DNA from 4 places in the Pseudomonas sp. NPDC089392 genome. Region 3 is predicted to be linked to each of the others. Evidence: predicted binding sites of a transcription regulator. Region 3 holds the regulator's gene; each other region holds the start of a gene.
The links. Region 3 encodes FliA, which starts transcription of late flagellar genes. Its sites were predicted from a motif close to CTAAAGTTTNNNNNNNNNNNGCCGNTAA; they were not measured.
Positions count from the first base shown of each region.

Region 1 (7,603 bases), on a different contig from region 3:
TTTTTCATGACGGGGAGCGCAGGTTTTACCGGGCAAGTGATCGCTGCGATCTCTGGCGTGAGGCCAACCGTGCAGACGGCTACGGATGTGCTGGGTGTAGTAAACACAGTAACTAACCTTAGCGGTGGTTTTACTGGCAACCTTGCTGCAGCGCGTGAGGTGGTAAGTTACCTTTGGAATGATCCGCGTGAAATCCCTGGAGTGGCTCTGGAGACGTTCATGGACGTCACGATGATTGACGAGATGCTCTCCAACGTAGGCAGGGGGCTTACGGGTCTTGCGAACAAGTTAAGGTCTTGGAGAACGCCCTCCTATGAGGTCCAGATCTAGCATCGGTCCACAGTGGCAACAGGTAGCTTGTTGCGCTCCGACCTGAAAAAGGTCGGAGCGCAGTCAGGTTTGCGCTGAGTACTTACTGCGCCTGCACTTCCTTCAGATACGGCGCCGGTTCCGCCCCTAGGTTGTTCAACACCCGCTGGCTGTACCAGTCAATGAAGTTGACTACACCAAACTCGTAGGTCTTCGAGTACGGCCCAGGCTGGTAAGCCGTGGAGTTGATCCCGCGCTGGTTCTCTTCAGCCAGGCGACGGTCCTGGTCGTTGGTGGCGTCCCACACTTTGCGCATGCGCTCTGGGTCGTAATCTACACCTTCCACGGCATCCTTGTGCACCAGCCACTTGGTGGTGACCATGGTTTCCTGCGCACTGATCGGCCACACGGTGAAGACGATGATGTGGTCGCCCATGCAGTGGTTCCACGAGTGCGGCAGGTGCAGGATGCGCATCGAGCCGAGGTCGGGGTTTTTGATACGGCCCATCAGCTTCTGGCAGGCCTGCTTGCCGTCCATGGTCATCGACACGGTGCCCTTGAGCAGCGGCATGCGCACGATGCGGTTACGCAGGCCATGGCTCTTGTGCAGGTACGGGATTTTCTCGGCTTCCCAGGCGGCAGCAGAGCTGGCTACGTGGTCCTTGAATTCCTGGCTGGCGCGCGGGTCGTTGGTGTCGTCCCATTCCAGCAGGGTTTGCAGCAGTTCCGGGTGCGAACCGGAGCAGTGGTAGCACTCGCGGTTGTTTTCCAGCACCAGTTTCCAGTTGGCCTTTTCCATCAAGGTGGTTTGCACCGCCACCTTGGTGTTCTCCATGTCGTACGGTTCCATGTAGTGTTCCAGGGTGGCCAGGAACTCGTCGATGGCAGGCGGGTTTTCCGCCAGGCTGATGAAGATGTAGCCACCGGCAACCTTTACGTGCACCGGCTTCAGGCCGTATTCCTTCATGTCGAAGTCGGCGCCCATTTCGGTGCCGGCGAACAGCAGGCGGCCGTCCAGTTCGTAGGTCCACTGGTGGTAGTGGCAGACCAGCTTGGCCACCTTGCCTTTGTCGCTGACGCACAGGCGCGAACCGCGGTGGCGGCAGACGTTGTGGAATGCATGCACTTTACCTTCGGCGCCACGCACCACCAGGATCGGGTTCTTGCCGATCTGCAAGGTGATGTAGTTGCCTTTCGCCGGAATTTCGCAAGTCATGCCGGCGATCAGCCATTCTTTCTGGAAGATCTCCTGCATGTCGATCTGGAACAGACGCTCGTCGGTGTAGAAAGGCTGGGGCAGCGAGTAGGTGCGCTCGCGGGTCTGCAGCATCTCGGCGGTGGCCTTGCGTGCAGGTTCCAGTGGATCGCCCAGGCTCAGGGTTGCGGTGACGTCCATCGTGTATTCCTCGGGGCCGTGTGCGGCCGGCAAAAGGTGGCTAATCGTTGTTGTGGTGCCGCAAGGCTGCTTCAGACAAAACAGCTAGTTGTTTTGCCGTGGAGTGTGCGTCCGAAGACGCCACGAACCGTATCCATGGACGACATGGTCGATTTGAATAACGACGCGCCAGCCCTTGCAGTGCGGGGCTGGTCGCGATAAGCACGTCGATGTCGCTGGCAGGAATGTACGTAGCCCCAAGCTTGCGCATTATCCAAGCCATAAAAAGGCCAATAGTCGGCTGCTGGAGATGAACATGTCCGATACCTTCCTCAATCCGGTCACTACCCAGACCTGGGCCAACGGCCGCCACATCGTGCGCTGCGTCAAGGTCATCCAGGAGACCTGGGACGTGCGCACCTTCTGCTTCATGGCCGACCAGCCGATCATGTTCTTCTTCAAACCGGGGCAGTTCGTTACCCTGGAGCTGGAGATCGAAGGCAAGCCGGTGATGCGCTCCTACACCATCTCCAGTTCGCCGTCGGTGCCCTACAGCTTCTCGATCACCGTCAAGCGAGTGCCAGGTGGCCTGGTGTCGAACTTCCTGCACGACACTATGCACGAAGGCGCCGAGCTGCCAGTGCACGGCCCGGTGGGCCTGTTCAACGCCATCGACTTCCCGGCGGGCAAGACGCTGTACCTGTCGGGTGGCGTCGGCATTACCCCGGTCATGTCGATGGCGCGCTGGTTCTACGACACCAACGCCAATGTCGACATGGTGTTCGTGCACAGCGCCCGTTCGCCGAAGGACATCATCTACCACCGCGAGCTGGAACAGATGGCCTCGCGCATCCCCAACTTCAGCCTGCACATCATTTGCGAAAAGCATGGCCTGGGCGAACCGTGGGCGGGTTACCGTGGTTACCTGAACCAGCGGCTGATGGAGCTGATTGCGCCAGACTACATGGAGCGCACGGTGTTCTGCTGCGGCCCGACGCCGTACATGACTGCGGTCAAGCGCATGCTTGAGGCGGTCGGTTTCGACATGAAGAACTACCACGAGGAATCGTTCGGCGCGACGCCGCCAGAGGCCAAGGCCGATGCGGTGGAGCACGCCGAACAGGCCGCCGATGCACCGGAGCTGGATGTTTCCGACCTCAACCTGGTGGAGTTCATTGGCAGCGAGAAGAGCATCCGCATTGCCCCGGGCGAAACTGTGCATGCGGCGGCGGCCAAGGTAGGCCTGATGATCCCGAAAGCCTGCGGCATGGGCATTTGCGGGACGTGCAAGGTGCTGAAGCTGGGCGGTGAAGTGGAGATGGAGCACAACGGCGGCATTACCGAAGAGGACGAAGCCGAGGGCTACATCCTGTCGTGCTGCAGTGTGCCGAAAGGGGATGTGCGGATCGATTACTGATCCGAAAATGCAGGGGGCTGCTGCGCAGCCCATCGCGACACAAGGCCGCTCCTACAGGGGAACGCGTACCCACTGGTAAACGCATATCCCTGTAGGAGCGGCCTTGAGTCGCGATGGGCCGCAAAGCGGCCCCGGCTTTCTCAAATCAGGTACGGAAGCGCGCCACCAACCCGTTCAAATCAACCGCCAACCGCGACAACTCGGCACTCGCCGCACTGGTCTGATGCGCCCCGGTAGCACTCTGCACCGACAAATCATTGATATTCACCAGGTTGCGATCCACCTCGCGCGCCACCTGCGCCTGCTCTTCCGCCGCGCTGGCAATCACCAGGTTGCGCTCGTTGATCTGCGCCACCGCCCCGGCAATGGTATCCAGCGCCATGCCGGCACCGCGGGCGATATTCAACGTCGACTCTGCACGCTCGGTGCTGGTGCGCATCGACTCCACGGCTTCCTCGGTACCGCCCTGAATGCTGCCGATCATCCGCTCGATTTCGCTGGTCGACTGCTGGGTGCGGTGAGCCAGTGCGCGCACCTCATCGGCCACCACGGCAAAACCACGGCCCGCCTCACCGGCACGCGCCGCTTCGATGGCGGCGTTCAGTGCCAGCAGGTTGGTCTGGTCGGCCAGGCCGCGGATCACATCGAGCACCTTGCCGATATCACGCGACTGCTCGGCCAGGTGGGTAATCAATTTGGCCGTAGCCTGCACATCGCCGCTCATGCGCTCGATGGCCCCTACGGTTTCCATTACCAAATCACGACCGTCGCCAGTGGACCGGCTGGCTTCACTGGAAGCCTCGGAGGTGCTAACTGCATTGCGCGCCACTTCTTCCACGGCACTGGTCATTTCCGTCACAGCAGTGGCGGCTTGTTCAATCTCGTTGTTCTGTTGTTGCAGGCCGCGGGCGCTTTCGTCGGTAACGGCATTCAACTCCTCCGCGGCCGAGGCCAGCTGGGTGGCGGAGCCGGCGATCAACTGCAGGGTGTCGCGCAGTTTGTCTTGCATACGGGCCATGGCACGCAACAGGCGGGCAGCTTCGTCGGTGCCTTCGGCGCGGATGACGTGGGTCAGGTCACCGTCGGCGACCTGCTCGGCGCTTTTGAGTGCTTCTTCGATCGGTTTGACGATGCTGCGGGTCAGCAGGAACGCGCAGACGAAGGTCAGCAGCGTGGCGGCGACCAGCAGGCCGATTACCAGGGCGAAGGCAGCGGCGTATTGGCTGGCGGCTTTTTCGTTGGTGGCGCGGGTCTGGTCGGTGTTGATGCGTACCAAGGTGTCCATGACCTTGTTGATCTGCTCGGAGTTGGCCAGCAGGTCACGGTTGAGCAGGTCGCGCAATTCGTCGGTACGGTCAGCCTGGCTCAGGCTGCGCATGCGCGACTCCAGCTGGCGGTACTGGTTGAGCAGCAGGCCGTACTGGTCGAACGCGGCCTGTTCGTCGGCGGCGCCGATCATCGGCAGGTAGGCCTGGCGCGCGCGGTCGATCTGGGTGTTGCGCTGGTCCAGCAGGTTCAGGGTATCGCGCTGGGTTTCCGGCTCGCGGTTGAGCAGCAGGCGGTAGGAGAGGGTGCGCATGCGAAGGTTCAGCGCGGTGAGCTCGTCAAGAATCTTGATACTCGGCACGCTGACCTGCTCGATGGCCACGCCGGCCTGGCGGATGTTGCCCATTTGTATCAGCGAGAAAATGCCAAGGCCGAGCATAAGCAGGCCGATCAGCGCGAAGCCGAGCAGCGCGCGCGGGGCGATATTCATGTTGCGTAGAGACATGGAGGAAGGGATCCAGGCAAGGGGAAAAAGCGTGCGCCAAATGCGCCGAAATGGGACTTGCCGGGCTATCGGTCGTGACTGCCCAGTCTTGAGCACGACCCGTAAAAATTGTGAGGTAGCTAACCTTTTCCTGACCAGCGGTTGACCCAGGTCGGAACAAGGGGGTGGTTACTCTGTCAATCTGCGGGTTAGACACCTTCTGAATCCGATATTTAATGGCGATAGGCCGCACTTTTCTTTATCGTGTGCCCCCTCTCGCAACAACCTGAGATAGACCCATGCTGGAAGCCTCCCTGAATCAAATCGAGCAACTGGTCAGCGACCTGATGCAGAAAAACGCTCAACTCACCGAGCAGAACACCGCCCTCGGCCAGGAACTGGCCCAGGCCAAGGAAGAGAACGAAACCCTGCAGCTGTCGCTGATGGAGCAGGAAGAGAAGAACGGCGCTACCGCCGCACGTATTCAGGCGCTGGTTGAGCGCGCCAGCGCGGGCGTTGTCGGCGCATGAGACTGCAAGAGCAGCCGATCAATGTCGTGTCGATTCTCGGCATCGACTATTCGATCAAGGCGCCCGAAGGCCAGGAAGAAACCCTGGCCCAGGCGGTGCGGATGCTCAACACCGCCTTGAACGAGACCAAGCGTCAGTACCCGACCCTGATCGGTGACAAATTGCTGGTACTGGCTGCCCTCAACCTCTGCTCCAAGCAGGTTGAACTGCAGAAAGAACACCAGCAGACCTTGGCGCGCACCCAGGCGCAGATTGACGCCACGGTGGATGCAATCGTTCGGACCATTGCCGAGCAATAAGGTCCAGCACCGGCCTCTGTGGGAGCGGGTTCACCCGCGAATGCGATGGTGAACCCAGTAAAGCATTCGTGGGTGAACCCGCTCCCACAGGGTGCATCTGATTGCTTCAGATCACTGGATTAACTGGATACGCAAGTGTATACACTTTCCGCAAAACAATAATGTTGCGGGGAGTAGGGCATGGGTATCTGGCGCAAGAGCATCCAGTGGCAGTTGATCACCAGTATGGGCGCCGCCCTGCTGGCGAGTATCCTGGTGGTGGTCATCATCTTCACCGTGGCGCTCAACCGCCTCACCGAACGTTACCTGGTCGACACTGCCCTGCCAGCCAGCATCGAAGCCATTCGCAACGACATTGAGCGCATGCTTGGCCAGCCCTTGGTGGCAGCGGCGGACATTGCCGGCAATACCCTGCTGCGCGACTGGCTTGCTGCCGGCGAAGACCCCGCCCAAGCCCCGCAATTTCTCGAATACCTGACCGCTGCCAAACAGCGCAACCAGGCCTTCACTACCCTGTTCGCCTCGACCGAAACCGGCCACTACTACAACGAGAACGGCCTGGACCGCACCCTCAGCCGCAGCAACCCCAAGGACAGTTGGTTCTATGGCTACGTCGACAGCGGCGCCGAGCGCCTGATCAATATCGACATCGACGGAGCCACTGGCCAGCTGGCGCTGTTCATCGACTACCGCGTGGAGAAGAACGGCAAGCTGGTCGGCGTGGCCGGCATGGGCCTGTTGATGACCGAACTGTCGAAGCTGATCCACGACTTCAGCTTCGGCGAGCATGGCAAGGTATTCCTGGTGCGCAACGATGGCCTGATCCAGGTGCATCCGGACAGCGCCTTCAGCGGCAAGCGCCAACTCACCGAGCAGCTCGGTGCTGACGCTGCCAAGGCCGTAATGACCGGAGAAGAGAGCTTGCGCAATGGTCGTTTCGACCGCGACGGCGAACGCTACCTGGCACTCGGCCTGCCCCTGCGCGACCTCAACTGGACCCTGGTGGCCGAGGTGCCGGAAGAAGAAATTTACGCGCAAATGCACCAGACAGTTGGGCTGACCAGCCTGATTGGCGGCGCCGTGGCCCTGGTGTCACTGCTGTTGGTGGTGCTGCTGGCGCGTGGCCTGGTGCGGCCGATCCGCCGTGTCACTGCTGCGCTGGTACAGATTGGCAGCGGCGGGGGTGACCTCAGCCACCGCCTGGACGATTCACGCCAGGATGAGCTGGGTGACCTGGCCCGGGGCTTCAACCGCTTCCTCGACAGCCAGCGCAGCCTGATCGGCGAGGTGTTGAATACCTCCGAACGGCTGCACCTGGCCGTGGAGCAGGTGACCCAAGTGGTGGACAACACCGCCGAGCGCTCCGGGCGCCAGCAGGAAATGACCGAAATGGTCGCCACCGCCGTGCACGAGATGGGCCTGACCGTGCAGGACATTGCCCGCAATGCCGGCGATGCGGCCCAGGCCTCGCAGTCGGCACGGGATGAAGCGTTGCAGGCGCGCGAGGTGGTGCAACGATCGATTCGGGGTATCGAGGGTATGTCGGGCGATATCGGCAAGGCGGCCGATGCGGTCAGCCAGTTGGCTGATGAAGTCGCCTCGATCGATGAAGTATTGGCGGTAATCCGTAGTATTTCCGAGCAGACCAACCTGCTGGCGCTGAACGCTGCCATCGAGGCCGCGCGGGCAGGGGAGATGGGGCGCGGGTTTGCCGTGGTGGCCGATGAGGTGCGCACGCTGGCCCGGCGCACGCAGCTGTCCACCGATGAAGTGCAACAGATGATCCAGCGGCTGAAACAGGGCGCGGGTTCAGCCGTGAGTTCGATGCAGGCGGGGCAGCAGGCGACCGGCAGTGGCGTGGAGTCGAGCCAGCGTACTGGGGCGTCTTTGGGCGCGATTACCGATCAGGTCGAGCACATCAGC
Region 1 is NZ_JBIVIF010000014.1:74,635-82,237, reverse strand. Features, by position in the region: gene ACIP1G_RS14545 (RHS repeat-associated core domain-containing protein) at 1-330, shown strand, start outside; gene gbcA (glycine-betaine demethylase subunit GbcA) at 413-1,705, opposite strand; gene gbcB (glycine-betaine demethylase subunit GbcB) at 2,001-3,101, shown strand; gene ACIP1G_RS14530 (methyl-accepting chemotaxis protein) at 3,247-4,872, opposite strand; gene ACIP1G_RS14525 (hypothetical protein) at 5,151-5,381, shown strand; gene ACIP1G_RS14520 (cell division protein ZapA) at 5,378-5,680, shown strand; partial or broken gene ACIP1G_RS14515 (cache domain-containing protein) at 5,861-6,934, shown strand; gene ACIP1G_RS14510 (methyl-accepting chemotaxis protein) at 7,061-7,603, shown strand, end outside.
Region 1: ACIP1G_RS14530 (methyl-accepting chemotaxis protein) is a predicted target of FliA. The motif match lies at 4,938-4,965, and genes of this name have one in related genera.

Region 2 (7,603 bases), on a different contig from region 3:
TTTGCCCCCAACAGCGACCCGCAGCAGCCGTTCCAGCCACCGCTGGGCAGCGACGGCCGTCGCGAGCTGGGCCATTCGGCGTTCAGTGTCAGCTCCAACAACGGCCTGCGTCCGTTCTTCAAGGAGGTGTACCAGTGCATGGCCGCGCTCGGCCTGCCGCGTGACACCTTCATGCATGAAATGGGCGTCAGCCAGTTTGAGATCAACCTGCTGCACGGCGACCCGCTGCTGTTGGCCGACCAGACTTTCCTGTTCAAGCACCTGCTCAAGGAAGTGGCGCTCAAGCATGGCCTGACCGTGGTGTGCATGGCCAAGCCCTTGGCGCGCACACCCGGCAGTTCCATGCACATTCACCAAAGCCTGGTGGAGGTGGCCAGCGGGCGTAACGTGTTCAGCGACGAGCAAGGCCTGCCAACCGACACCTTCCACCACTTCATCGGCGGCCTGCAGGCGTGCATGGCCGATTTCACCGCGTTGTTCGCGCCCAACGTCAATTCCTATCAGCGCCTGTGCCACCCCTATGCCTCACCGAACAATGCCTGCTGGTCGGAGGACAACCGCGCCGCCGGCCTGCGCATCCCCGCCAGTGCACCCGTGGCGCGGCGGGTGGAAAACCGCCTGCCTGGCGCCGACGCCAACCCGTACCTGGCCATTGCCGCCAGCCTGGCCGCCGGGCTGCACGGCATTGAGCAGCGCCTGCAGCCGTCGCCGGCGATCCAGGGCGAGTTCGAAGTGCCGGAGCACCTGAGCCTGCCGTGCACCCTGCATGCCGCCCTCGAGCGCCTCAAGCGCAGCGCACTGGCGCGTGAACTGTTCAGCAGCGAGTTCATCGAAGGCTACATCGCCAGCAAGACCCTGGAGCTGACCGATTTCTTTGACGAGATCACCCCGTGGGAGCGCCGGGTGCTGGCGGCACAAGCCTGATCGCGACACGACCTGCACCGGACGCGTCCCCGCAGCGCCAAATCGCTGAAGGGGGCCTGCGCCGGGTGGTTTTTGCCCTTATGCTGCTTAGCACCCCGCCACCTGACCAAGGGAGCTTCACGGGACCTATGCGAAATATATGGAAGCCGTTTCAGTCGTTGTATTTCGCCGCGCTGATGATGTTGATCGGCTCGGGCCTGCTCAGTACCTACCTGGCCCTGCGCCTGGCGGCCGACCATGTCGACAGCCTGTGGGTGGGTGCGTTGATGGCGGCCAACTACTTTGGCCTGGCGGTCGGCGGCAAAGTCGGCCACCGGCTGATTGGCCGGGTCGGGCACATACGCGCCTATGCCACCTGCGCCGGCATTGTCTGTGCGGCGGTGCTCGGCCATGGCATGACCAACTGGTTGCCGGTGTGGATCGGGCTGCGGATGATCGTCGGCCTGGGCATGATGTGCCAGTACATGGTCATCGAGAGCTGGCTCAACGAGCAGGCCGATGTGAAGCACCGCGGCGCGGTGTTCAGCGGTTACATGATTGCCTCGTACCTGGGGCTGGTGCTTGGCCAGCTGATCCTGGTCGTGCACCCCGCGCTTGGCCCGGAGCTGCTGATGCTGGTGGCGATGTGCTTTGCCCTGTGCCTGGTGCCGGTGGCGATGACCCGGCGCATTCACCCGGCGCCGCTGCGCCCGGCGCCGATGGAGCCGAAGTTCTTCATCAAGCGCGTACCGCAGTCGCTCAGCACGGTACTGGGTTCCGGGCTGATCGTCGGCTCGTTCTACGGCCTGGCACCGTTGTATGCCTCCAGCCAGGGCATGACCACCGAGCAGATTGGTTTGTTCATGGGTAGCTGTATTTTTGCCGGCCTGCTGGTGCAGTGGCCGCTGGGCTGGTTGTCTGACCGTTACGACCGGGCGGTATTGATTCGCAGCGTGGCGGTGGGCCTGGCGTTGGCGGCAGCACCGCTGGCGATAATGCCCAATGTGCCGCTGGAGTTGCTGTTCGGTATTGGCTTCCTGATTTCGCTGTTGCAGTTCTGCCTGTACCCGCTGGCGGTGGCGTTTTCCAATGACCATGTGGAAAGCGAGCGGCGGGTGTCGCTGACGGCGATGCTGCTGGTGACCTATGGCGTGGGCGCGTGCATCGGGCCGCTGGCGGCGGGTGTGCTGATGAAGGTGCTGGGCGCGCAGATGCTGTATGCCTTCTTCGTGTTCTTTGCGCTGGTGCTGGTGTGGCGCATCCGGCCGAAGGCGGTTACCGGCCTGCACCAGGTGCAGGACGCGCCATTGGGTCACGTGGCGATGCCGGCGGCCGGTTCGCCGTTGTCGGCGGCGCTCGACCCGCGGGTGGATGAGCAGACCGTACAGGAAGTGATGCAGGCGCCGGTGGCGGCGGAGGATACCGAGGCGGAAGAGAAGGGGGCTGAACAGCAGGCGCCCAAGCCGGAAGAGACCAGTAAGTCGGTGTAAGCCTGTACCGGCCTATTCGCGGGTAAACCCGCTCCTACAGGGTACGGCGCCGATTTCAAGATCTGTGCAACACCATGTAGGAGCGGGTTTACCCGCGAATAGGCCGGTACAGGAGAAACACAAACAAAAACGCCACCCGAGCAGGTGGCGTTTCTGTTTTACAGGACGACGATCAATAGTCGTCTTTGTCGAACCGCCGCGCCTCACGCTGCAGCTGGTACACAAAGCTCTCGATCTTGCGCTGTGCCTGCCCGGTAAGGTTATGGAAGCGCACACCGGCAAAGGTCGTGTTGATGCGCTCTTCATAGTGCAGGTGACGCAGTTCGACCATGGTATCCACCAGGCCCAGCGGGTTGCCTGCCTTGAAGCGCTCGTAAACCTGGCCCAGCTGCAGGCGATCCTCGACATTGCCGTCAAAGCGCAGTTTGCAGCCGGTGGCGGAGATGTCCAGCAGCTTGCCACGCAGGGCGCCATTGCCCTTGAGGTGGGTGCCATCGAGGATGACGTCGACCAGTTGCGACAACTTCAGCGCGGCGCGGAAGGCGTTGCGGCGCTGGTGGTAGGTCATCTCCAGCGGCATGGCGCCACGGTAGCAGCGGTGGCCGTCGACTTCGCTGATCTTCAGCTCGTGGTCGCATTCCCAGGCGATGCGCACGCCATCGTGGAAGCCTTCTACGCGAAAGTGTTCGCCGTTCTCGATGAACTTCTCACCGTCGCGGGGGATCATCTCGTCCAGTGCCAGGGTGTTGCTGTCACGGTCCACATGCACCACGTAGCTCTGGAAGCGCTGGCTACGGTCATGGAAGGTGATGATCAGGGGGTCGTGGCTTTCCTGCAGTTGCCGCAAGTTGGCCGCAATCTCCAAAGGGGTGCTCAGCACCTTTGGTGGTTGCGGTGCATCGGATTCATTGAACACGGCTTATCGTTCTCCAGGCAAAAGCGACACACGCAATTAACGGCATTTTGCCAGTATGTTCCGTGCCTTGACAGAAAAATCAGACTTGGCTGAGAGCCCTTGGCTTGGCCAGCAGCGAGGTGCCGCCGCGGCTGTCGTACAGTGACGGCGCATCGCCGCCCTGCAGGATGCGAATCTGGTTGTTGGTGACGTGCTGTTGCACCTGGATGATCCGCCCGTTGGTCTGGTTGACCTGCTGGCAGTCGTCCATCAGCTGCGACAGCATGTCGAGCCGCTGCAGCAGCGCTTCGCCATGCGACGATTGCGCGGCCAATGCCTGCACCCCGTTGCGGTCGGCACTCAGGCCCAGGCTGGCGAGCAACTGGCTGCGGCGCTGGCCATGCTGCTCGATCAGGATGATCAGCGACTGCTTGCGCGCCAGGATCTGTTCCAGCAGCGGCATGTCGCGGCCATGCAGGGCGATCGCTTCCTGGTGCAGAAGGTCGCGCAGTTCCTGCATCGGGGCAATGTCATCTTCGATCAGTTGCAGCAAGGTGGTGTCGTGCATGGCTAACTCTTGGCTTTTCTAGCGTCCGTGAAGTCAGCGCGCCGTACGGTCAGCGCTGGCCTTCGAAATCGAGCAGTTTGCTGGCGACCCGGCCGGCATCGACCTGGTAGCTGCCATCGGCGATCGCCTGTTTCAACTGGGCCACACGGGCGCTGTTGACAACTGGCTCGTCGCGCAGCTTGTCGCTGATCTTTTGCAACTGCTGGGCCTCCTGGCTGAGGTGTACCGCTTCTCCGCTGGCGCTGGTGCCTTTTGCCGCTTCCTGGCTGGCTGCCGGCTGTTCGGCGCTGCCGGGCGCGGTGTTGCCGCGCACGCCGCCCGTGACGGACGGAGAGTTATTCAAACGACTGAAGTCGATGACCATGATCAGAAACCTCTGGGTATTTGGACGCTTGCCTTGTTTTCGGCCAACCCGATAGAAACTTTAGGCACAAATGCATAGCCGCCTGTCAGCAAGCTCACGTACCCGGTTCTGACACAGTTTAGGAAAAGCGGTTCCTCACTGCCAGCGCAATGTGGTAACTGGCTACATGCTCACCTCGACCTGGCCGGGGCCGGTCACCCTGGCCTTGACCACCCGTTTGGAATTGAGGTTGCGTACCCTTATCTGCTCGCTCAGGCCGCCCTTGCTCAGGGCCTCGCCAGGCATGCGCACACTCAGGCTGCCGCTGCGGGCGATGATCACCACGTGGTCGCCCTTGCGCACCACCTCGGCCTGCTCCAGGTGCTGCGGGGTAAGCACCTGGTCGATCACCGTGGGGCGCAGCATCTTCATGCCCACCGCCTGGTCCAGTTCGCTGAGGAAGCCCTGGCCCAATGTGCCGACATCCCGCTCGCGCAGCGCCACGTCGCCTTCGCCCACTTCGTTGCCGCGCTTGAGCGGGCGGGTCACCACCACCACGTTGCGGAACAGCCGCACGGTGGCTGGCACAAATACCGTCCACGGCGCGCTGCCGTCGCAGCGTACCCGCACGGTCACGCGGCCCAGCGGCTGGGACGGGCTCTCCAGCGTGGCGTCCAGCTGCTGGCTGCACAACGGCATGCGCAGGCGCGGGTCCAGCGGGTTGACCTGGATCTCGTAACGGCCAGCGGTCTGGGTGGTGGCCAGGTAATCTTCGACGGTGAATTCAAGAAACCCTTGGGTGACACCGATAAGCTGTTCAGGCAAGGTGAACGCGTCCGCTACCGTGCGAACGCCGGGCACCAGCAAGCACAACGTGGCCAGCGAGCCCGTCAGCAGGTGCGTCAATCGTCGGGAAAATGTCGTTTTCGTGTACATGGCGCTCAAAAAAGCAAAGCCCGTGCCGACTCGCTAGTTGAGTTGCAACGAAAAGCTGAAATGTAAAGGAGTCTGGCATGGCGGGTGTTATGGATTCGGTCAACCAGCGCACGCAGCTGGTGGGGCAGAATCGCCTGGAACTGCTGCTGTTCCGCCTTAACGGCGAGCAGCTTTACGGCATCAACGTATTCAAGGTCAGGGAAGTGCTGCAATGCCCTGCGCTGACCCTGCTGCCCAAGGCGCACCCGGTGGTGCGTGGCGTTGCCAATATTCGCGGGGCTACCATCCCTATCCTCGACCTGTCGATGGCCACCGGGATGCGACCCCTGCAGGAAGAAACGCGCAACAGCTTTGTGATCATCACCGAGTACAACACCAAGACCCAGGGCTTCCTGGTGCACTCGGTAGAGCGCATCGTCAACATGAACTGGGAAGAGATCCATCCGCCACCCAAGGGCACTGGGCGTGATCACTACCTGACCGCGGTCACCCGGGTGGACAAGCGCATGGTCGAGATCATCGACGTGGAAAAGGTGCTGGCCGAAGTGTCGCCGTCGTCCGAGTCGGTCTCGGCCGGGGTGATCGATGCCGAGGTGCAGGACAAGGCCGTGCTGATGCGGGTGCTGACCGTCGACGATTCGTCGGTGGCGCGCAAGCAGGTCAGCCGTTGCCTGCAGACCGTGGGGGTGGAGGTAGTGGCGCTCAACGACGGCCGCCAAGCCCTGAACTACCTGCGCCAGCTGGTGGACGAGGGCAAAAAGCCGGAAGAAGAGTTCCTGATGATGATCTCGGACATTGAAATGCCGGAAATGGACGGCTATACGCTAACGGCAGAGATCCGCAGCGACCCGCGCATGCAAAAATTGCACATCTGCCTGCATACTTCGCTTTCCGGGGTGTTCAACCAGGCGATGGTCAAGAAGGTCGGCGCCGATGACTTCCTGGCCAAGTTCAAGCCGGACGACCTGGCCCAACGGGTAGTCGACCGGATCAAGGCAGCGCATTGAAGCGGCCGGGGGCAGCCCCCCCGGCACCAGTGATTGAAAAGAGGCGGCAGTAGTGTCTACGGGTAATTTGGATTTCGAACAGTTCCGGGTATTCCTGGAAAAAGCCTGTGGCATCTTGCTGGGCGAGAATAAGCAGTACCTGGTTTCCAGCCGTCTCAACAAGCTGATGGAACAACAGGGCATCAAGAGCCTGGGCGAGCTGGTGCAGCGCATCCAGGCCCAACCGCGCGGCGGCTTGCGCGAGCAGGTGGTCGATGCCATGACCACCAACGAGACCCTGTGGTTTCGCGATACCTACCCGTTCGAAGTGCTGAAAAACAAGGTGATTCCCGAGTTCATCCGCAACAACCCCGGCCAGCGCCTGCGCATGTGGTCGGCGGCCTGTTCGTCGGGGCAGGAGCCGTACTCCATCTCGATGGCCATCGACGAGTTCGAGCGCAGCAACCTCGGCCAGTTGAAGATGGGCGCGCAGATTGTTGCTACCGACCTGTCCGGCACCATGCTGAACAACTGCAAGACCGGTGAGTACGACAGCCTGGCGATTGCCCGCGGGTTGTCGCAGGAGCGCCTGCAGCGCTACTTCGACCCCAAGGGGCCGGGGCGCTGGGCGGTCAAGCCGGCGGTTCGCAGCCGCGTCGAGTTCCGTTCGTTCAACCTGCTCGACAGCTATGCCAGCCTGGGCAAGTTCGACATCGTGTTCTGCCGCAACGTGCTCATCTACTTCTCGGCGCAGGTGAAGAAGGACATTTTGTTGCGCATTCACAGCACCTTGAAGCCAGGTGGCTACCTGTTCCTTGGTGCCTCGGAGGCGCTGAATGGCTTGCCGGACCATTACCAGATGGTGCAGTGCAGCCCGGGGATCATCTACCAGGCCAAGTAACGCTGCGGGGTTGGCAAGGCTCGTGCACGCCAGTGGCTGCCGAGCCTTGCCACACACCGTTCTAGCGGCGTATTGCGTACAGCTCCATCTGGGCCTTGTAGCGGTTGGGTACGGCGAAATCGGCGACACTGAAACCGTTGTCGTTAAGCAGGGCAAGCAACCGTGCGCGGCTGAAATTATGATGATGCTCGATTTCCATCCAATACGGGTTGGCATTCTCCGCATCCATGATTTTCCAGCTCGACGAAGTCAGGTCCGGCAGGCTGATAACCAGTACGCCACCGGGGCGAAGTAGTTGTGCAGCTTTTTGCAGGGCCTTGATGGGATAGGGTATGTGCTCAAGCAGGTCCATCATCGACAGGGCGTCGAGTGAGACCTCGAGTTGCAATGTCATGAAGTCGTGCTGGATTGCATTGAAGCCCAACTGCTGCAGGCGGCTGACAGTTTCGGCGCGTGCATCCAGCCCAGTGGTCGAGAAACCGAAGTCACCGGCGGTCATTACCAGCGAGCCGTCCCCACAGCCCACATCAAGCCATGAAGGCTGGCAGGCGCGATTGAAGGTGGCTTGATAGCCACCCAGC
Region 2 is NZ_JBIVIF010000052.1:7,810-15,412, forward strand. Features, by position in the region: gene ACIP1G_RS28160 (glutamine synthetase family protein) at 1-924, shown strand, start outside; gene ACIP1G_RS28165 (MFS transporter) at 1,053-2,393, shown strand; gene ACIP1G_RS28170 (flagellar brake protein) at 2,566-3,309, opposite strand; gene ACIP1G_RS28175 (flagella synthesis protein FlgN) at 3,389-3,856, opposite strand; gene flgM (flagellar biosynthesis anti-sigma factor FlgM) at 3,906-4,220, opposite strand; gene flgA (flagellar basal body P-ring formation chaperone FlgA) at 4,383-5,135, opposite strand; gene ACIP1G_RS28190 (chemotaxis protein CheV) at 5,213-6,142, shown strand; gene cheR (protein-glutamate O-methyltransferase CheR) at 6,195-7,022, shown strand; gene ACIP1G_RS28200 (methyltransferase domain-containing protein) at 7,084-7,603, opposite strand, start outside.
Region 2: flgM (flagellar biosynthesis anti-sigma factor FlgM) is a predicted target of FliA. The motif match lies at 4,257-4,284, and genes of this name have one in related genera.

Region 3 (7,603 bases):
AGCACCGTGGTGGCCACCCACCTCAACCAGATCCTGCAGAAGCACTGCCACGAGCTGATCGGCCACGAAGAGGTCCAGCAACTGTTGCAGGTGTTGGCCAAGGCATCGCCTAAACTTGCAGAAGAGCTGGTGCCGGGTGTCATTTCCTTGTCGGGCCTGCTGAAGGTGCTGCAAGCGCTGTTGTCGGAACAAGTGCCAGTACGTGATATTCGCAGCATCGCCGAAGCTATCGCGAACAGCGCCGGCAAGAGTCAAGATACCGCCGCGCTGGTGGCCACGGTGCGCGTCGGATTGTGTCGCGCCATCGTGCAAAGCATTGTCGGCGTTGAGTCGGAGCTGCCAGTGATTACCCTGGAGCCAAGGTTGGAACAGATTTTGCTGAATAGTCTGCAAAGGGCCGGGCAAGGTCAGGAAGACGGTGTTCTTCTGGAGCCGAGCATGGCCGAGAAGCTGCAGCGTTCGCTGATCGAGGCGGCCCAGCGCCAGGAGATGCAGGGCCAGCCGGCCATCCTCCTGACGGCCGGCCCGATCCGCGCCATGCTGTCGCGTTTCGGTCGCCTGGCTGTACCGAATTTGCATGTTCTGGCGTATCAGGAAATACCTGACAACAAGCAAGTCACCATCGTTGCCACCGTGGGCCCTAACGGCTGAGGTAGTGGATAATGCAAGTTAAGCGATTTTTCGCCGCCGATATGCGTCAGGCCATGAAACTGGTCCGTGATGAGCTGGGCGCCGATGCCGCGATCATTGGCAACCGCCGCATTGCCGGTGGTGTCGAACTGACGGCTGCGCTGGACTACAAGCTGTCCGCCCTGGCCCCGCGTGTGCCCAACGCCGAGCTGGAAGAAGAGCTGCGCAAGACCCACACGCGCATCGCCACCGCCCAGGCCGAACTGGACCACCGCCAGGACAGCAGCGACAACAACCGCCAATTGTTTGCCGGGCAGTCGCTGACCGCCGCCGAGCCGCTGATCGAACCGCACGTCGATGCCCCCGAGGCCACTGCCGCAGTTGCGCCGGCGCCGGTCGACCCGCGCCTGTTCGACGCCATGCGTTCCGAGCTGTCGGGCCTGCGCGAGCTGCTGGAAGTGCAGCTTGGCTCGCTGGCCTGGACCCAGCTGCAGGGCAGCAAGCCGCAGCAGGCCAACCTCTGGCGCCGCCTGCAGCGCATCGGCCTGTCCGGGCCGATTGCCCGCGAGCTGCTGGACCTGACCTGTGAGATCGAAGAACCACGCCAAGCCTGGCGCATGTTGCTGGCGCACCTGGCGCGGATGATCGAAATCCCTGAGGTCGAGCCGATCGAAGAGGGCGGGGTGATCGCCATGGTCGGCCCTGCCGGCATGGGCAAGACCACGACGCTGGCCAAGCTGGCCGCCCGCTATGTGCTCAAGTACGGCGCGCAGAACCTGGCGCTGGTGAGCATGGACAGCTTCCGTATTGGCGCCCAGGAGCAGCTCAAGACGCTGGGGCGCATCCTCAATGTACCAGTAACCTACGTCGACCCAGGCCAGTCGTTGGCGGCGGCGCTGGAGCCACTGCTGCGCAAGCGCGTGGTGCTGATCGATACCGCCGGCCTGCAGGCCAGCGACCCGGCCCTGCGCATGCAGCTGGAAACCCTGGCCGGGCGTGGCATTGCCGCGAAGAACTACCTGGTGTTGGCCACCACCAGCCAGAAGCAGGTGCTGACCGCCGCCTATCACAGCTACAAGCGCTGTGGCCTGGCCGGGTGCATCCTGACCAAACTCGATGAAACGGCAAGCCTTGGCGATGTGCTGAGCCTTGCCATCAGTCATGAACTGCCAGTGGCCTACCTGACCGATGGGCCGCGCATTCCTGACGACCTGCACTTGCCACGGGGGCACCAGCTGGTGACGCGCGCGGTGAATGTGCAGCAGCAGGACGAGCCCAGCGAAGAGGCCATGGCCGACATGTTCGCTGATCTCTATCACAACCCACGGCGAGCGGGTTGATGATGAAGCGTATGCAAGGTAGCTATGCCAAGGGGTACGCAGAATTGCCCTACGTGTGGCCTGAGTCCCAGCGAGACAAGGTAAAGAACAGACATGGGTAGCATGCATCCCGTACAGGTGATCGCCGTAACCGGTGGCAAAGGTGGCGTCGGCAAGACTAACGTTTCAGTGAACCTGTCCCTGGCGCTGGCCGAGCTTGGCCGCAGGGTCATGCTGCTTGACGCCGACCTGGGCCTGGCCAATGTCGACGTGTTGCTGGGCCTCACCCCCAAACGAACCCTGGCCGATGTCATCGAAGGGCGCTGCGAGCTGCGTGACGTGATGCTGCAGGGGCCCGGCGGCGTGCGCATCGTGCCGGCAGCCTCGGGCACCCAGAGCATGGTGCACCTGGCCCCGGCGCAGCATGCCGGGCTGATCCAGGCGTTCAGCGACATTGGCGACAACCTCGACGTACTGGTGATCGACACCGCTGCGGGTATCGGTGACTCGGTAGTCAGCTTCGTTCGCGCCGCCCAGGAAGTGCTGCTGGTGGTGTGCGACGAACCCACCTCGATCACCGATGCCTACGCCCTGATCAAGCTGCTCAACCGCGACTACGGCATGAACCGCTTCCGCGTGCTGGCCAACATGGCGCAGAGCCCGCAGGAAGGGCGCAACCTGTTCGCCAAGCTGACCAAGGTCACCGACCGCTTCCTTGACGTTGCCCTGCAGTACGTGGGCGCCGTGCCGTACGACGAGTGCGTGCGCAAGGCGGTGCAGAAACAGCGGGCTGTGTACGAAGCCTTCCCGCGTTCCAAGTGCGCGCTGGCCTTCAAGGCGATTGCCCAGAAGGTCGACAGCTGGCCGCTGCCGGCCAACCCGCGCGGCCACCTGGAGTTCTTTGTCGAGCGCCTGGTGCAACCCACCAGCGCGGGTCCCGTGCTATGAATGCCAGCGGCTTCAAGATGTACAGCCGGGCGGCGAAAGACGCCCAGTACGAGCTGATTGAGCGCTATGCGCCGCTGGTCAAGCGCATTGCCTACCACCTGCTGGCACGGCTGCCGGCCAACGTTCAGGTCGAAGACCTGATCCAGGCGGGCATGATCGGGCTGCTTGAAGTGGCCAACAAATACGACGCCAGCAAGGGCGCCAGCTTTGAAACCTACGCCGGCATCCGCATTCGCGGGGCCATGCTCGATGAAGTGCGCAAGGGCGACTGGGCGCCGCGTTCGGTGCACCGCAACACCCGCATGGTCAGTGACGCCATGCGTGCAGTTGAAGCCAGAACCGGCCGTGACGCTAAAGATCATGAAGTTGCTGCCGAACTCCAATTGAGTCTCGATGATTACTACGGGATCTTGAACGATACCTTGGGCAGCCGCCTGTTCAGTTTCGACGACCTGTTGCAGGACGGCGAACATGAAGGGCTGCATGAGGATGGCGCCAGTGGCCAGGTCGAGCCTGCACGTGGCCTGGAAGACGAGCGCTTCCAGGTTGCCCTGACCGAGGCCATTGCCAACCTGCCGGAGCGTGAACGCCTGGTGCTGGCGCTGTACTACGACGAAGAGCTGAACCTCAAGGAAATCGGTGAGGTGCTTGGGGTCAGCGAGTCGCGGGTCAGCCAGTTGCACAGCCAGTGTGCCGCGCGCCTGCGCAGCCGCCTGGGGGAATGGCGGGCACGCTGAGCCCGGCCCGTAGCACATAGCCGTTTCACGTTGTACCGAATTGAATGAGTGCGTGCTCGCCAGGGCGAGCGCGTTTGAGACTGCTTGGAGGTCTAATTGGACAAGAACATGAAAATCCTCATCGTTGACGACTTTTCGACGATGCGGCGGATCATCAAGAACCTGTTGCGTGACCTGGGCTTCACTAACACGGACGAAGCCGACGACGGCACCACGGCGCTGCCGATGCTGGAGAACGGCCACTACGACTTCCTGGTGACCGACTGGAACATGCCGGGCATGTCCGGCATCGACCTGCTGCGTAAGGTGCGTGCCAGCGAAAAACTGAAAACCATGCCGGTACTGATGGTGACTGCCGAAGCCAAACGCGACCAGATCATTGAGGCGGCCCAGGCCGGCGTCAATGGTTACGTGGTCAAGCCGTTCACCGCCCAGGTGCTCAAAGAAAAGATCGAGAAGATCTTCGAACGCGTCAACGGCTGAGTCACGTCAGGGGGCGCGCCATGGATTCATCACAAACGTCTTTGGGCGAGTTCGAATCGACCCTGAAGAAGCATGCCCAGGAGTTGGTCGAGAGCCTGGAGCGGGGCCGTTTCGGCGAGGCGGTGCAGCTGATTCACGAGCTGAACCAGACCCGTGACCGCGGCCTGTACCAGGAAGTCGGCAAGCTCACCCGCGAGCTGCACAGTGCCATTGTCAGCTTCCAGATCGACCCGACCATGCCGCAGGCCGAGGAGGTGTCGCAGATTACCGACGCCACCGAACGCCTGTCGTATGTGGTCAAGCTGACCGAGGGCGCGGCCAACCGCACCATGGACCTGGTCGAAGAAAGCACCCCGGTGCTCAATGACCTGGCCAGCGAAGCCAAGGCCCTGAGCACCGACTGGCAGCGCTTCATGCGCCGCGAAGTGGCGGCGCCGGAGTTTCGTGACCTGGTCAAGCGCGTCGACAGTTTCCTGACGCACAGCGCCGCAGGTAATCGCAAGGTTGCCGGCCACCTTAACGACATTCTGCTGGCCCAGGACTATCAGGACCTGACTGGCCAGGTGATCAAGCGCGTCACCGCGTTGGTGACCGAAGTGGAAAGCAACCTGCTCAAGCTGGTGCTGATGGCCAGCCAGGTCGACCGTTTCGCCGGCATACAACATGACCACGATCAACTGCGCGCAGAAAAAGATCGAGAAAAACATCCGACTCGGGGTGAAGGTCCGCAGATTCATGCCGATAAGCGTGAAGACGTTGTGTCCGGTCAGGACGATGTCGATGATCTGCTGTCCAGCCTGGGTTTTTAAGGAGCACGTTTGATGAGCTTCGGCGCCGATGAAGAAATCCTTCAGGATTTCCTGGTAGAAGCCGGCGAAATTCTTGAGCAACTGTCCGAGCAACTGGTCGAGCTGGAAAGCCGGCCCGATGATGCTGACCTGCTCAATGCGATCTTTCGCGGTTTCCACACTGTAAAAGGGGGCGCCGGCTTCCTTCAGCTGAACGAGCTGGTGGAGTGCTGCCATATCGCCGAAAACGTATTCGACGTCCTGCGCAAAGGTGAGCGCCGGGTCGACGCGGAATTGATGGATGTGGTGCTCGAAGCACTGGACACGGTCAACAACATGTTTGGCCAGGTGCGCGAGCGTGGTGAAGTGACCCCGGCCACCCCAGAATTGCTGGCGGCTTTGTCGCGCCTGGCCGAACCTGGCGGTGCTGAGGCCGAAGTTGCTGCAGCAGCGGAGCCGGTTGCCGAGGTGCCGGTTGCGGCCCAGGCCCCGGCCGAAGAACAGCATCAGGACATTACTGACAGCGAATTCGAGCAGTTGCTCGATTCGCTGGATGCGGTCAAGGCACAAGCCGCGGCCGACGAGCAGATGCAGGGCGAAACCGTGACCGGTGCAGGTGATGAAATCACCGACGCCGAGTTCGAGTCGCTGCTCGACCAGTTGCACGGCAAAGGCCAGTTCAGTGCCGAAGTTGTCGCGCCATCAGCCACCGTCAGCGCCGAAGTGGTCAGCGACGAAATTACCGACGCCGAATTCGAATCGTTGCTCGACCAGCTGCATGGCAAGGGCACCTTCCAGGCAGACGCCTTGCCAGCCTTCAAGGCACCGGAGCCAGTTGCGGCTGACACCGCCGTAGCGGCCAGCGCCGCCAGCGACGAAATCAGCGAGCACGAATTCGAGGCCCTGCTGGACCAGTTGCACGGCAAGGGCAAGTTCGGTGGCGACGTTGCCGCCGTCGAAGCCCCGCCTGCGGCCAAGGTGCAAGCACCGGCTGCCGCCAAGGCTGAAAGCCAGCCGGTGGCCAAGCCAGCTGCCGCGCCAGCGCCTGTCAGCAAACCTGCTGCGGTCCCGCGCACGCCGGCCCCGGCTGCCGACAAACACGCGGTCAGCGAAGCGGAAACCACCGTGCGTGTCGATACCGCGCGTCTGGACGAGATCATGAACATGGTCGGCGAACTGGTGCTGGTGCGTAACCGCCTGGTGCGCCTGGGCCTGAACAGCGGCGACGAGGCTATGTCCAAGGCCGTGTCCAACCTCGACGTGGTCACCGCCGACCTGCAGACCGCGGTGATGAAAACCCGCATGCAGCCGATCAAGAAAGTCTTCGGCCGCTTCCCGCGCCTGGTCCGTGACCTGGCCCGCCAGCTGAAGAAAGAGATCAACCTGGAACTGGTCGGCGAAGAGACTGACCTCGACAAGAACCTGGTCGAAGCCCTGGCCGACCCGCTGGTGCACCTGGTGCGCAACGCTGTCGACCATGGTATCGAGATGCCAGATGAGCGTGACGCCGCTGGCAAGGCCCGCACCGGCCGCGTGGTGCTGTCGGCGGAACAGGAAGGCGACCACATCCTGCTGTCGATCTCGGACGACGGCAAGGGCATGGACCCCAACATCCTGCGCGCCAAGGCCGTGGAAAAGGGCCTGATGGACAAGGACGCCGCCGAGCGCCTGAGCGAATCGGACTGCTACAACCTGATCTTTGCCCCGGGCTTCTCGACCAAGACCGAGATCTCTGACGTGTCTGGCCGTGGCGTGGGCATGGACGTGGTGAAGACCAAGATCTCCCAGCTCAACGGCTCGATCAACATCTACTCGGCCAAGGGCCAGGGCTCGAAGATCGTCATCAAGGTGCCGCTGACCCTGGCGATCATGCCCACCCTGATGGTGATGCTGGGCAACCAGGCGTTTGCCTTCCCGCTGGTCAACGTCAACGAGATCTTCCACCTCGACCTGTCGCGCACCAACGTGGTCGACGGCCAGGAAGTGGTGATCGTGCGCGACAAGGCGCTGCCGCTGTTCTACCTCAAGCGCTGGCTGGTACAGGGCCAGGTGCATGAAGAGCAGCACGAGGGCCACGTGGTGATCCTGTCGGTCGGCACCCAGCGCATCGGCTTTGTCGTCGATCAACTGGTGGGCCAGGAAGAAGTGGTAATCAAGCCGCTGGGCAAGATGCTGCAGGGCACCCCGGGCATGTCCGGGGCCACCATCACCGGCGACGGTCGCATCGCGTTGATTCTCGACGTCCCGAGCATGCTCAAGCGTTACGCCGCGCGGCGTATTTGATTTCGGTGGCGCACCCTGGCGGGTTGCGCCGCCTAATGGAGTGTTTATGGCAGTCAAGGTCCTGGTGGTGGATGATTCCGGTTTCTTCCGCCGCCGCGTCTCGGAAATCCTCTCGGCGGATCCGACGATCCAGGTAGTGGGTACCGCGACCAACGGCAAGGAAGCAATCGACCAGGCGCTGGCGCTCAAGCCCGATGTCATTACCATGGACTACGAAATGCCCATGATGGATGGCATCACCGCAGTGCGGCACATCATGCAGCGCTGCCCGACGCCGGTGTTGATGTTCTCCTCGCTGACCCACGAAGGCGCGCGCGTCACCCTGGATGCGCTGGATGCCGGTGCGGTGGATTACCTGCCGAAAAACTTCGAGGACATCTCGCGCAACCCCGACAAGGTCAAGCAGTTGCTGTGC
Region 3 is NZ_JBIVIF010000058.1:7,523-15,125, forward strand. Features, by position in the region: gene flhA (flagellar biosynthesis protein FlhA) at 1-651, shown strand, start outside; gene flhF (flagellar biosynthesis protein FlhF) at 663-1,970, shown strand; gene fleN (flagellar synthesis regulator FleN) at 2,064-2,897, shown strand; gene fliA (RNA polymerase sigma factor FliA) at 2,894-3,634, shown strand; gene ACIP1G_RS29240 (chemotaxis response regulator CheY) at 3,743-4,117, shown strand; gene ACIP1G_RS29245 (protein phosphatase CheZ) at 4,138-4,926, shown strand; gene ACIP1G_RS29250 (chemotaxis protein CheA) at 4,939-7,188, shown strand; gene ACIP1G_RS29255 (chemotaxis response regulator protein-glutamate methylesterase) at 7,235-7,603, shown strand, end outside.

Region 4 (7,603 bases), on a different contig from region 3:
GGCACCTATAGCTACCACGGTGACCAGACCCAGCTGAGCCTGCAGGTGTCCGATACCCTGAACCTGGCCACCAACGACACCGGTTTCAGCATCTTCGACTCGGCCAGCAACAAGAGCCGCACCCAGTCGACCCTGCTGGTGCCGGCGACCGACGATAGCGTGGTCGGCGTGTCGTCAGGCCTGCTGACTTCGAGCACCACCTACAACAACAGCTTCACCGCAGGCCAGCCCTACAAGCTGACCTTCACCAGCGCGACCCAGTACACCATCACCGACGCCAGCGGCAAGGACATCACCTCCGAAACCGCCACCAACGGTACCTTCGACAGCAAGACCGAAGGCGCCAACAAGATTGCCCTGCGTGGCGTGGAATTCGAAATCACCGTTACCCTGGAAGAGGGCGCCGATGCCGACGCGGCCATTGCGGGGCGCGAGTTCTCCCTGGAAGCACGGCCGGACTCGTTCAACACCACCCGTAACGGCAGCAACACCTCCAGTGCCCAGGTTACCGGCAGCAGCGTGACCGATGAAGCCGCCTACCGCAGCACCTTCCCGAGCAATGGTGCGGTGATCAAGTTCACCGGCCCGGGTACTTACGAGTTCTATGCCCAACCGATGACGGCCGACAGCAAGCCGGTCGCCAAAGGCACTTTCAGTGCGCCGTCGTTGACCGTGGCAGGGGTGACCTACCAGGTGTCCGGTTCGCCCGAGGCGGGTGACCAGTTCGCGGTCACGGCCAATACCCACCAGAACCAGAACGTGCTGGAAACCATCAGCCAGCTGCGTGCGGCCCTGGACACCCCGGTGACCGGCGCTGGCTCGGCCAATGCGCTGAAGGATGCGGCGGCCTCGGCAATCGCCAACCTGGCCAGTGCCCGTGAGCAGGTGGACATCACCCGTGGTTCGATCGGTGCGCGTGGCAACTCGCTGGAGATCCAGCGCCAGGAGAACACCAGCCTGGGCCTGGCCAACAAGACCACCCAGAACGCCATCGGCAACACCGACATGTCGCAAGCGGCCATCACCCTGACCCTGCAACAGGCCATGCTCGAGGCCTCGCAGCTGGCCTTCTCGCGTATTTCGCAATTGAGCCTGTTCAACAAGCTCTAAGCTGACTTTTCGATCACTGGGGCCGCTTTGCGCCCCTTCGCGGGCTTGCCCGCTCCCACAGGTTTTGCGTGTGCTTGAAGCCTGCGCATTTCCTGTGGGAGCGGGCAAGCCCGCGAAGGGGCGCAAAGCGGCCCCAGCTTTTTCATGCCTGCGAAAACCCCGGTCCCCACACCCTCGGCACGGCTTTCGTAGCATTTCAATGTGACCAATGAGTCAAAACGTTCATCTTCCCTGTATTCTATGCAGCAGCTGTTGCAGCATTTTGTTACCGGTGCGCAGGCGAGCACTGCCTTCAGCCCCCAGCGGTGACGCTCCGGTATTTGGCGCCCTCAATTCATCGAGTGGTGGTCTTTGGCTGTTTTCATTGGGAAGCCAGAATGATTGGCATCAAAAGCATTGCGAGTTACGTGCCCACCGCTGGCCTGGACAACTACGTCCAGGGTGCGAAGTTCGGCAAGGACGAAGAGTTCATGTTCGGCAAGATCGGCGCGTCGTTCCTGCCGCGCAAGGCTGCTGAACAGGAAACCTCCGACCTGTGCGTAGAAGCCGCCCAGGCGCTGTTCGCCAGCAACCCCGACCTCGACCCGCAAGCGATCGATGCGCTGATCGTGGTCACCCAGAACGGCGACGAAGAAGGCCTGCCGCACACCGCCGCCATCGTCCAGAGCAAACTCGGCCTGTCCACCCGCGTGGCAGCGTTCGACGTGTCGCTGGGCTGTTCTGGCTACGTGTACGGGCTGTATGCCATCAAAGGCTTCATGGAAGCGGCAGGGCTGAAAAACGGCCTGCTGATCACCGCCGACCCGTATTCGAAGATCGTCGACCCGGAAGACCGCAACACCACCATGCTGTTCGGCGATGCCGCCACGGCTACCTGGATGGGTGAAAACGCGGTGTGGAACCTGGGCCAGGCGCGTTTCGGCACTGACGGTTCTGGTGCCGAGCACCTGAAGGTTACCGATGGCAAGTTCTTCATGAACGGCCGCCAGGTGTTCAACTTTGCCCTGGTCAAGGTGCCGGCGCACCTGCACGAGCTGCTGGATGCCAGCGGCCTGAAGTCTGCGGATATCGACGCCTTCTGCATCCACCAGGGCAGTGCGGCGATTGTCGACGCCGTGGCCCGGCGCTTCGAGGAGCAGCACCCGGAGAAGTTCGTCAAGGACATGCTGGAAACCGGCAATACCGTGTCCTCCAGCGTACCGCTGCTGCTGCAGAAGCACATGCTTGACGGCAGCTGGAAGCGCGTGGCGATCAGCGGCTTCGGCGTGGGCCTGTCGTGGGGCTCGGCCATTCTCTATCGCGATTGATCCATAGCAGCTCCAAAAAGCGCCCGGCGGCCACCGCCCGGCGCTTTTTTAATGCCTGAAGATTATCACTGGCCTGTAACGGCCAGTGTAGGAGCGGGTTCACCCGCGAAGAGGGCAACGCGGTATATGGCACCGGCTCTGCCGGTGTTCGCGGGTGAACCCGCTCCCACAGGGGAAAGCGGCTTGCAGAAATTTCGACGTGTTCCGAACGAATTTTGACGCCAATAAACCGCCCTTAACCCCTTGATTTTTCAGGGCTGGCCCCCTGCCAGCATTTTTTTTCAAAAAAACCCCTCAAGCAACCCGCGCACCCGACGATAACTATTACGAAGGTTCTCTAGGCCAATCCGGCGGTTGCCAAGGCCGGAAGCCGCAGTACCCATTCAACGAGGATTTCGTCATGGCTTTAACTGTAAACACCAACATTGCGTCGATCACTACCCAGAGCAACCTGACCAAGGCCAGCAACGCTCAGACCACTTCGATGCAGCGCCTGTCCTCGGGTCTGCGCATCAACAGCGCTAAAGACGACGCTGCCGGCCTGCAGATCGCCAACCGTCTGACCAGCCAGATCAATGGCCTGGGCCAGGCAGTCAAGAACGCCAACGACGGTATCTCGATCGCCCAGACCGCCGAAGGCGCGATGCAGGCTTCGACCGACATCCTGCAGAAAATGCGTACCCTGGCCCTGTCCTCGGCTACTGGCTCCCTGAGCGCCGACGACCGTAAGTCGAACAACGACGAATACCAGGCTCTGACCGCTGAGCTGAACCGTATTTCGGACACCACCACCTTCGGCGGCCAGAAGCTGCTGGACGGTTCGTACGGCACCAAGGCCATCCAGGTCGGCGCCAACGCCAACGAAACCATCAACCTGACCCTGGACAACGTTTCGGCCAAGAGCATTGGGTCCCAGCAAGTGAAAAGCGTTGGCATCCTGCCGGATGCCGATGGTATTGCTGGTGGCGATGTCACCATCACTGGTAACGGCCAGAGCACTGACTTGACTCTCGCTGCAGGCGCTTCCGCCAAGGAAATCGCCAAGGCCCTGAATGGTGCAGTGGGTGGCTTGACCGCAACTGCAAGCACTGAAGTCGAATTCAGCATCGACAAAGCCGCTATCGCTGCTGCCTCCCCAGCATCCGCCAACTTCAAGCTGGAAGTGGGTGGCCAGACTGTCGACTTCGTTGGTGTCACTGACACTGCCGGCTTGGCTGACCAGCTGAAGTCCAACGCCGCTAAACTGGGTATCAGTGTCAACTACGATGAGACCAAGGGCACTCTGTCGGTCAAGTCCGATACCGGTGAAAACCTTGAGTTTACTGGCGCCGACGCTGGTGCTGTTGCAGGTATCCAGGTTGCTGCCAAAGATGGTTCCGGCAAGCTCGGCACTGCTGCCCCGCTGGATGCAGCCACGCTAATCGTCACTGGTGCAGTGAACCTGGATTCTGCCAAAGGCTACTCGCTGACCGGCCCTGGTGTTGAAGACCTGTTTGTCACCGGCGCACAAGCGATTACTTCGACCAAGACTTCTATCGCCGAAACCAATGTCACCGATGCAACTACTGCCCAGAACGCGCTGGCGGTAATTGACAAAGCCATTGGTTCGATCGACAGCGTCCGTTCGGGCCTGGGTGCTACCCAGAACCGTCTGCAAACTACCGTGGACAACCTGCAGAACATCCAGAAGAACTCCACCGCTGCCCGTTCCACCGTGCAGGACGTGGACTTCGCTTCGGAAACTGCCGAGCTGACCAAGCAGCAGACCCTGCAGCAGGCTTCGACTGCGATCCTGTCGCAGGCCAACCAGCTGCCATCCTCGGTCCTGAAGCTGCTTCAGTAATTCAGGCGCCTGAGTAAAGGGTGAAAGGGCGCGTATACGTGCCCTTTTGCCGTTTTGGACGTGAGGAGTTCGAAACATGGACATGAGTGTCAAGCTGAGCCAGGTGTACCCTTCGGTGTTACCCCAGGTGCCAGTAGCTGATCGGGATCCTACAGCCCCTGCCAAAGTGCAAGCAGTCGCAGCTCCCGAGAAACAGCCGCACTCGCGTGAAGACCTGGAAAAGGCAGTTGGCGAGATTCGTGATTTCGTCCAGTCGAGCCAGCGCCAGCTGGACTTTTCCATTGATGATTCTACGGGCCGGGTGGTGGTCAAGGTGATTGCCACCCAGTCCGGTGAGGTGATTCGACAGCTTCCGTCGGAACTTGCGCTGAAGCTGGCGCAAAGCCTCAGTGAAGCCAGCAGCTTGCTGTTCGATGATCAGGCGTAGGCTGGCATGATTTTTGTTGTTGTCGACATTTGATGGATATTTCCGCCAAGGATCCGGCAGCTACTGAACAAGGAGAGCAATGATGGCAGGTACAACAGTCAGCGGTATTGGCTCGGGCATCGATACCCAGGCGATCGTAGAATCCCTGGTGGCCGCGCAAAAGGCGCCGAAGCAGGCGCAGATCAATACCCAAACGCTGAAGGCAACCACCACGTTGTCCTCTATCGGCAAGATTCAGGCAGCCCTGGATGCCTTCCGTGGCGCACTCACCACGATGACAGACAGCAACAGCTTCGGTGGTCTGAGCCTGAAGTCTTCGGATGAAAAAGTCGCGACCGTCACCATGGGTACCGGGGCTGCCAACGGTTCGTTCAAGTTGATTGTGGACAAGTTGGCGACCGCGTCGAAGGTGTCGACCAAGGTTTACGCGAACGGTGCGGGCTCGGTAGTCAATGGTGGCACCGCGCCGACCACTTTGACCATGAGTCAAGGCGGTAAGAACTTCGATCTGAGCGTTCCCCCTGGCGCAACGTTGCAGCAGGTGCGCGATAGCATCAACAGCCAGTTTGGTGTAGCTGGTCTCAGTGCCAACGTGCTGACAGATGCCAATGGCTCTCGTTTGATCGTGACCTCCACCAAAATGGGTGAAGGCTCCGACATTACCCTTTCGGGCAACTCGGGCATCGACACTGATTATACCGTTGTCGATGAGCCTACAGACGCCGAATATACGCTCGACGGCATCGCCATGAAGTCCAAGACCAACGACATCAATGATGCCGTCAGCGGGCTCAATATCAAGTTGGTGGGCACTTCGCCGACAAACGCTACGAGTGGTGAAAAGACAGCCACCATCCTCTCGCTGGCGACCAGTTCCACCACCTTGAAGTCGGGCCTCAAGGGTTTCATCGATACCTACAATGCCTTGCTCACTGTGATGAACGCAGAAACCAAGGTCACCAAGAATGCCGATGGCACCATGACCGCTGCTGCGCTGACCGGTGATGCGACGATGCGCACACTGATGACTTCCATTCGTGAAGAACTCAATGCGGTTTCGGGCAACGGTACCTTGAAATCGCTGGCTGCTTTTGGCGTCACGTCTGCCCAGGATGGCGGTGCGCTGAGCCTGGACGACAAAAAGTGGGACAAGGCTGCAGCCACCAATGCGGCCGACCTGACCAGCATCTTCAATGGCAAGGACGGCCTGCTGGCGCGCCTGCAGAAGGTCACCGAGCCCTTTGCCAAGGCCGCTACCGGCACCCTGGCCGAGCGCTCCAAGGTCCTCAGCGAAAGCCTGACCAAGCTCAAGACCGAGCAGGACACCCTGGACGCCCGCATGGAAGCCCTGCAGAAGAGCCTGCAGGACAAGTACAACAACATGGACACCCTGGTCACCCAGCTGCGTCAGCAGCAGAGCTCGGTGCTCAGCACGCTCAACGCGCTGAACAAGTCGAACAGCGACGATTGATGGGTGAACATTGCATGAAGTCCGGGCATGATGCCGGGCTTCATGTCATCGGCCGGTAAAGTTTTGCCCCGTCCGCCCGATACAAGGAATATCTCCCCCTTAAGCCTGCCCGTCACGAGGTCGCAAGATGAATCCCATGAGAGCCCTTCGTCAGTACCAGAAGGTCAATTCCCATGCCCAGATTTCCGAAGCCACGCCGCATCGCCTGGTGCAGATGCTGATGGAAGGCGGCCTCGATCGCATGGCCCAGGCCAAGGGGGCCATGGCGCGCGGTGACATCGCGGAGAAGGGCCTGATGCTCGGCAAGGCGATCGACATCATCATCGGCCTGCGCGACGGCCTGCAGCCGGAAAAAAGCGACAACCCCGAGTCCGTCGAAAAGCTCGATGCACTTTACGTGTACATGGCCAACCGCCTGATGCAGGCCAACGTCGACAACGATGCCGGCATTATCGACGAAGTTGCCCAGTTGCTGATTACCGTGAAAAGCGGCTGGGACGGCATCGCCGACGCTCAGCCGGCCAGCTGACGGCAAGGAGACTACCGTGACCGCACTGCAACGCCTCGATGACACCTGTGATGCTTTGGTTGGCGCCTTGGGCGAACGCGACTGGGATGCCATTGCCAAGCTGGATGTGGCCTGCCGCACCTGCATCGACGAGGTGCTGGAAACCCACGCGATGGACCAGGCGTTGCTGCGCGAGAAGCTGGAAGGGGTGCTGGAGGTCTACCGCAACCTGCTCGACGTGACAACCGGCGAACGCCAGGCAATTGCCGAAGAGATGATGCAGATCAACCAAGCGAAAAATGCTTCGAAGGTTTACCATCTGTTCAGTTAAGATGCGCACAACTTAACAAAAGGCGCCATAAATTTGACTGTGTGGGCCTTTTTGACTTTACTAGTGGCTGTTTTCGAATTTCAGACGTCCGAACACTGACCATTCAGTCGGAATGATGTCGAGCACGCCCATGAGGCGCCGATATGACTAGGGAAGTTGCTATTGCATGTGGCGTGAAACCAAGATTCTGCTGATAGACGACGACAGCGCACGCCGCCGCGACCTTGCGGTGGTGCTGAACTTTCTCGGCGAAGAAAACATCGCGTGCTCCAGCCAGGACTGGCAGCAGGCCGTCGAACCGTTGTCTTCAAGTCGCGAAGTGCTTTGCGTGCTCGTTGGCACTGTCAGCGCTCCGGGCAATCTCCTTGGGCTCGTTAAGACAGTGGCTGGGTGGGATGAGTTCCTTCCGGTTCTGCTTTTAGGTGAAATTTCTTCGGCAGACCTGCCAGAAGACCTTCGCCGCCGGGTGCTTTCCAACCTGGAAATGCCGCCAAGCTACAGCCAGCTGCTGGATTCGCTGCACCGTGCCCAGGTCTACCGCGAAATGTACGACCAGGCGCGCGAGCGCGGGCGCCAGCGCGAGCCCAACCTGTTCCGCAGCCTGGT
Region 4 is NZ_JBIVIF010000052.1:31,874-39,476, forward strand. Features, by position in the region: gene ACIP1G_RS28265 (flagellar hook-associated protein 3) at 1-1,110, shown strand, start outside; gene ACIP1G_RS28270 (ketoacyl-ACP synthase III) at 1,488-2,417, shown strand; gene ACIP1G_RS28275 (flagellin) at 2,818-4,260, shown strand; gene ACIP1G_RS28280 (flagellar protein FlaG) at 4,337-4,687, shown strand; gene fliD (flagellar filament capping protein FliD) at 4,770-6,158, shown strand; gene fliS (flagellar export chaperone FliS) at 6,286-6,687, shown strand; gene ACIP1G_RS28295 (flagellar protein FliT) at 6,704-6,997, shown strand; gene fleQ (transcriptional regulator FleQ) at 7,164-7,603, shown strand, end outside.
Region 4: ACIP1G_RS28275 (flagellin) is a predicted target of FliA. The motif match lies at 2,711-2,738, and genes of this name have one in related genera.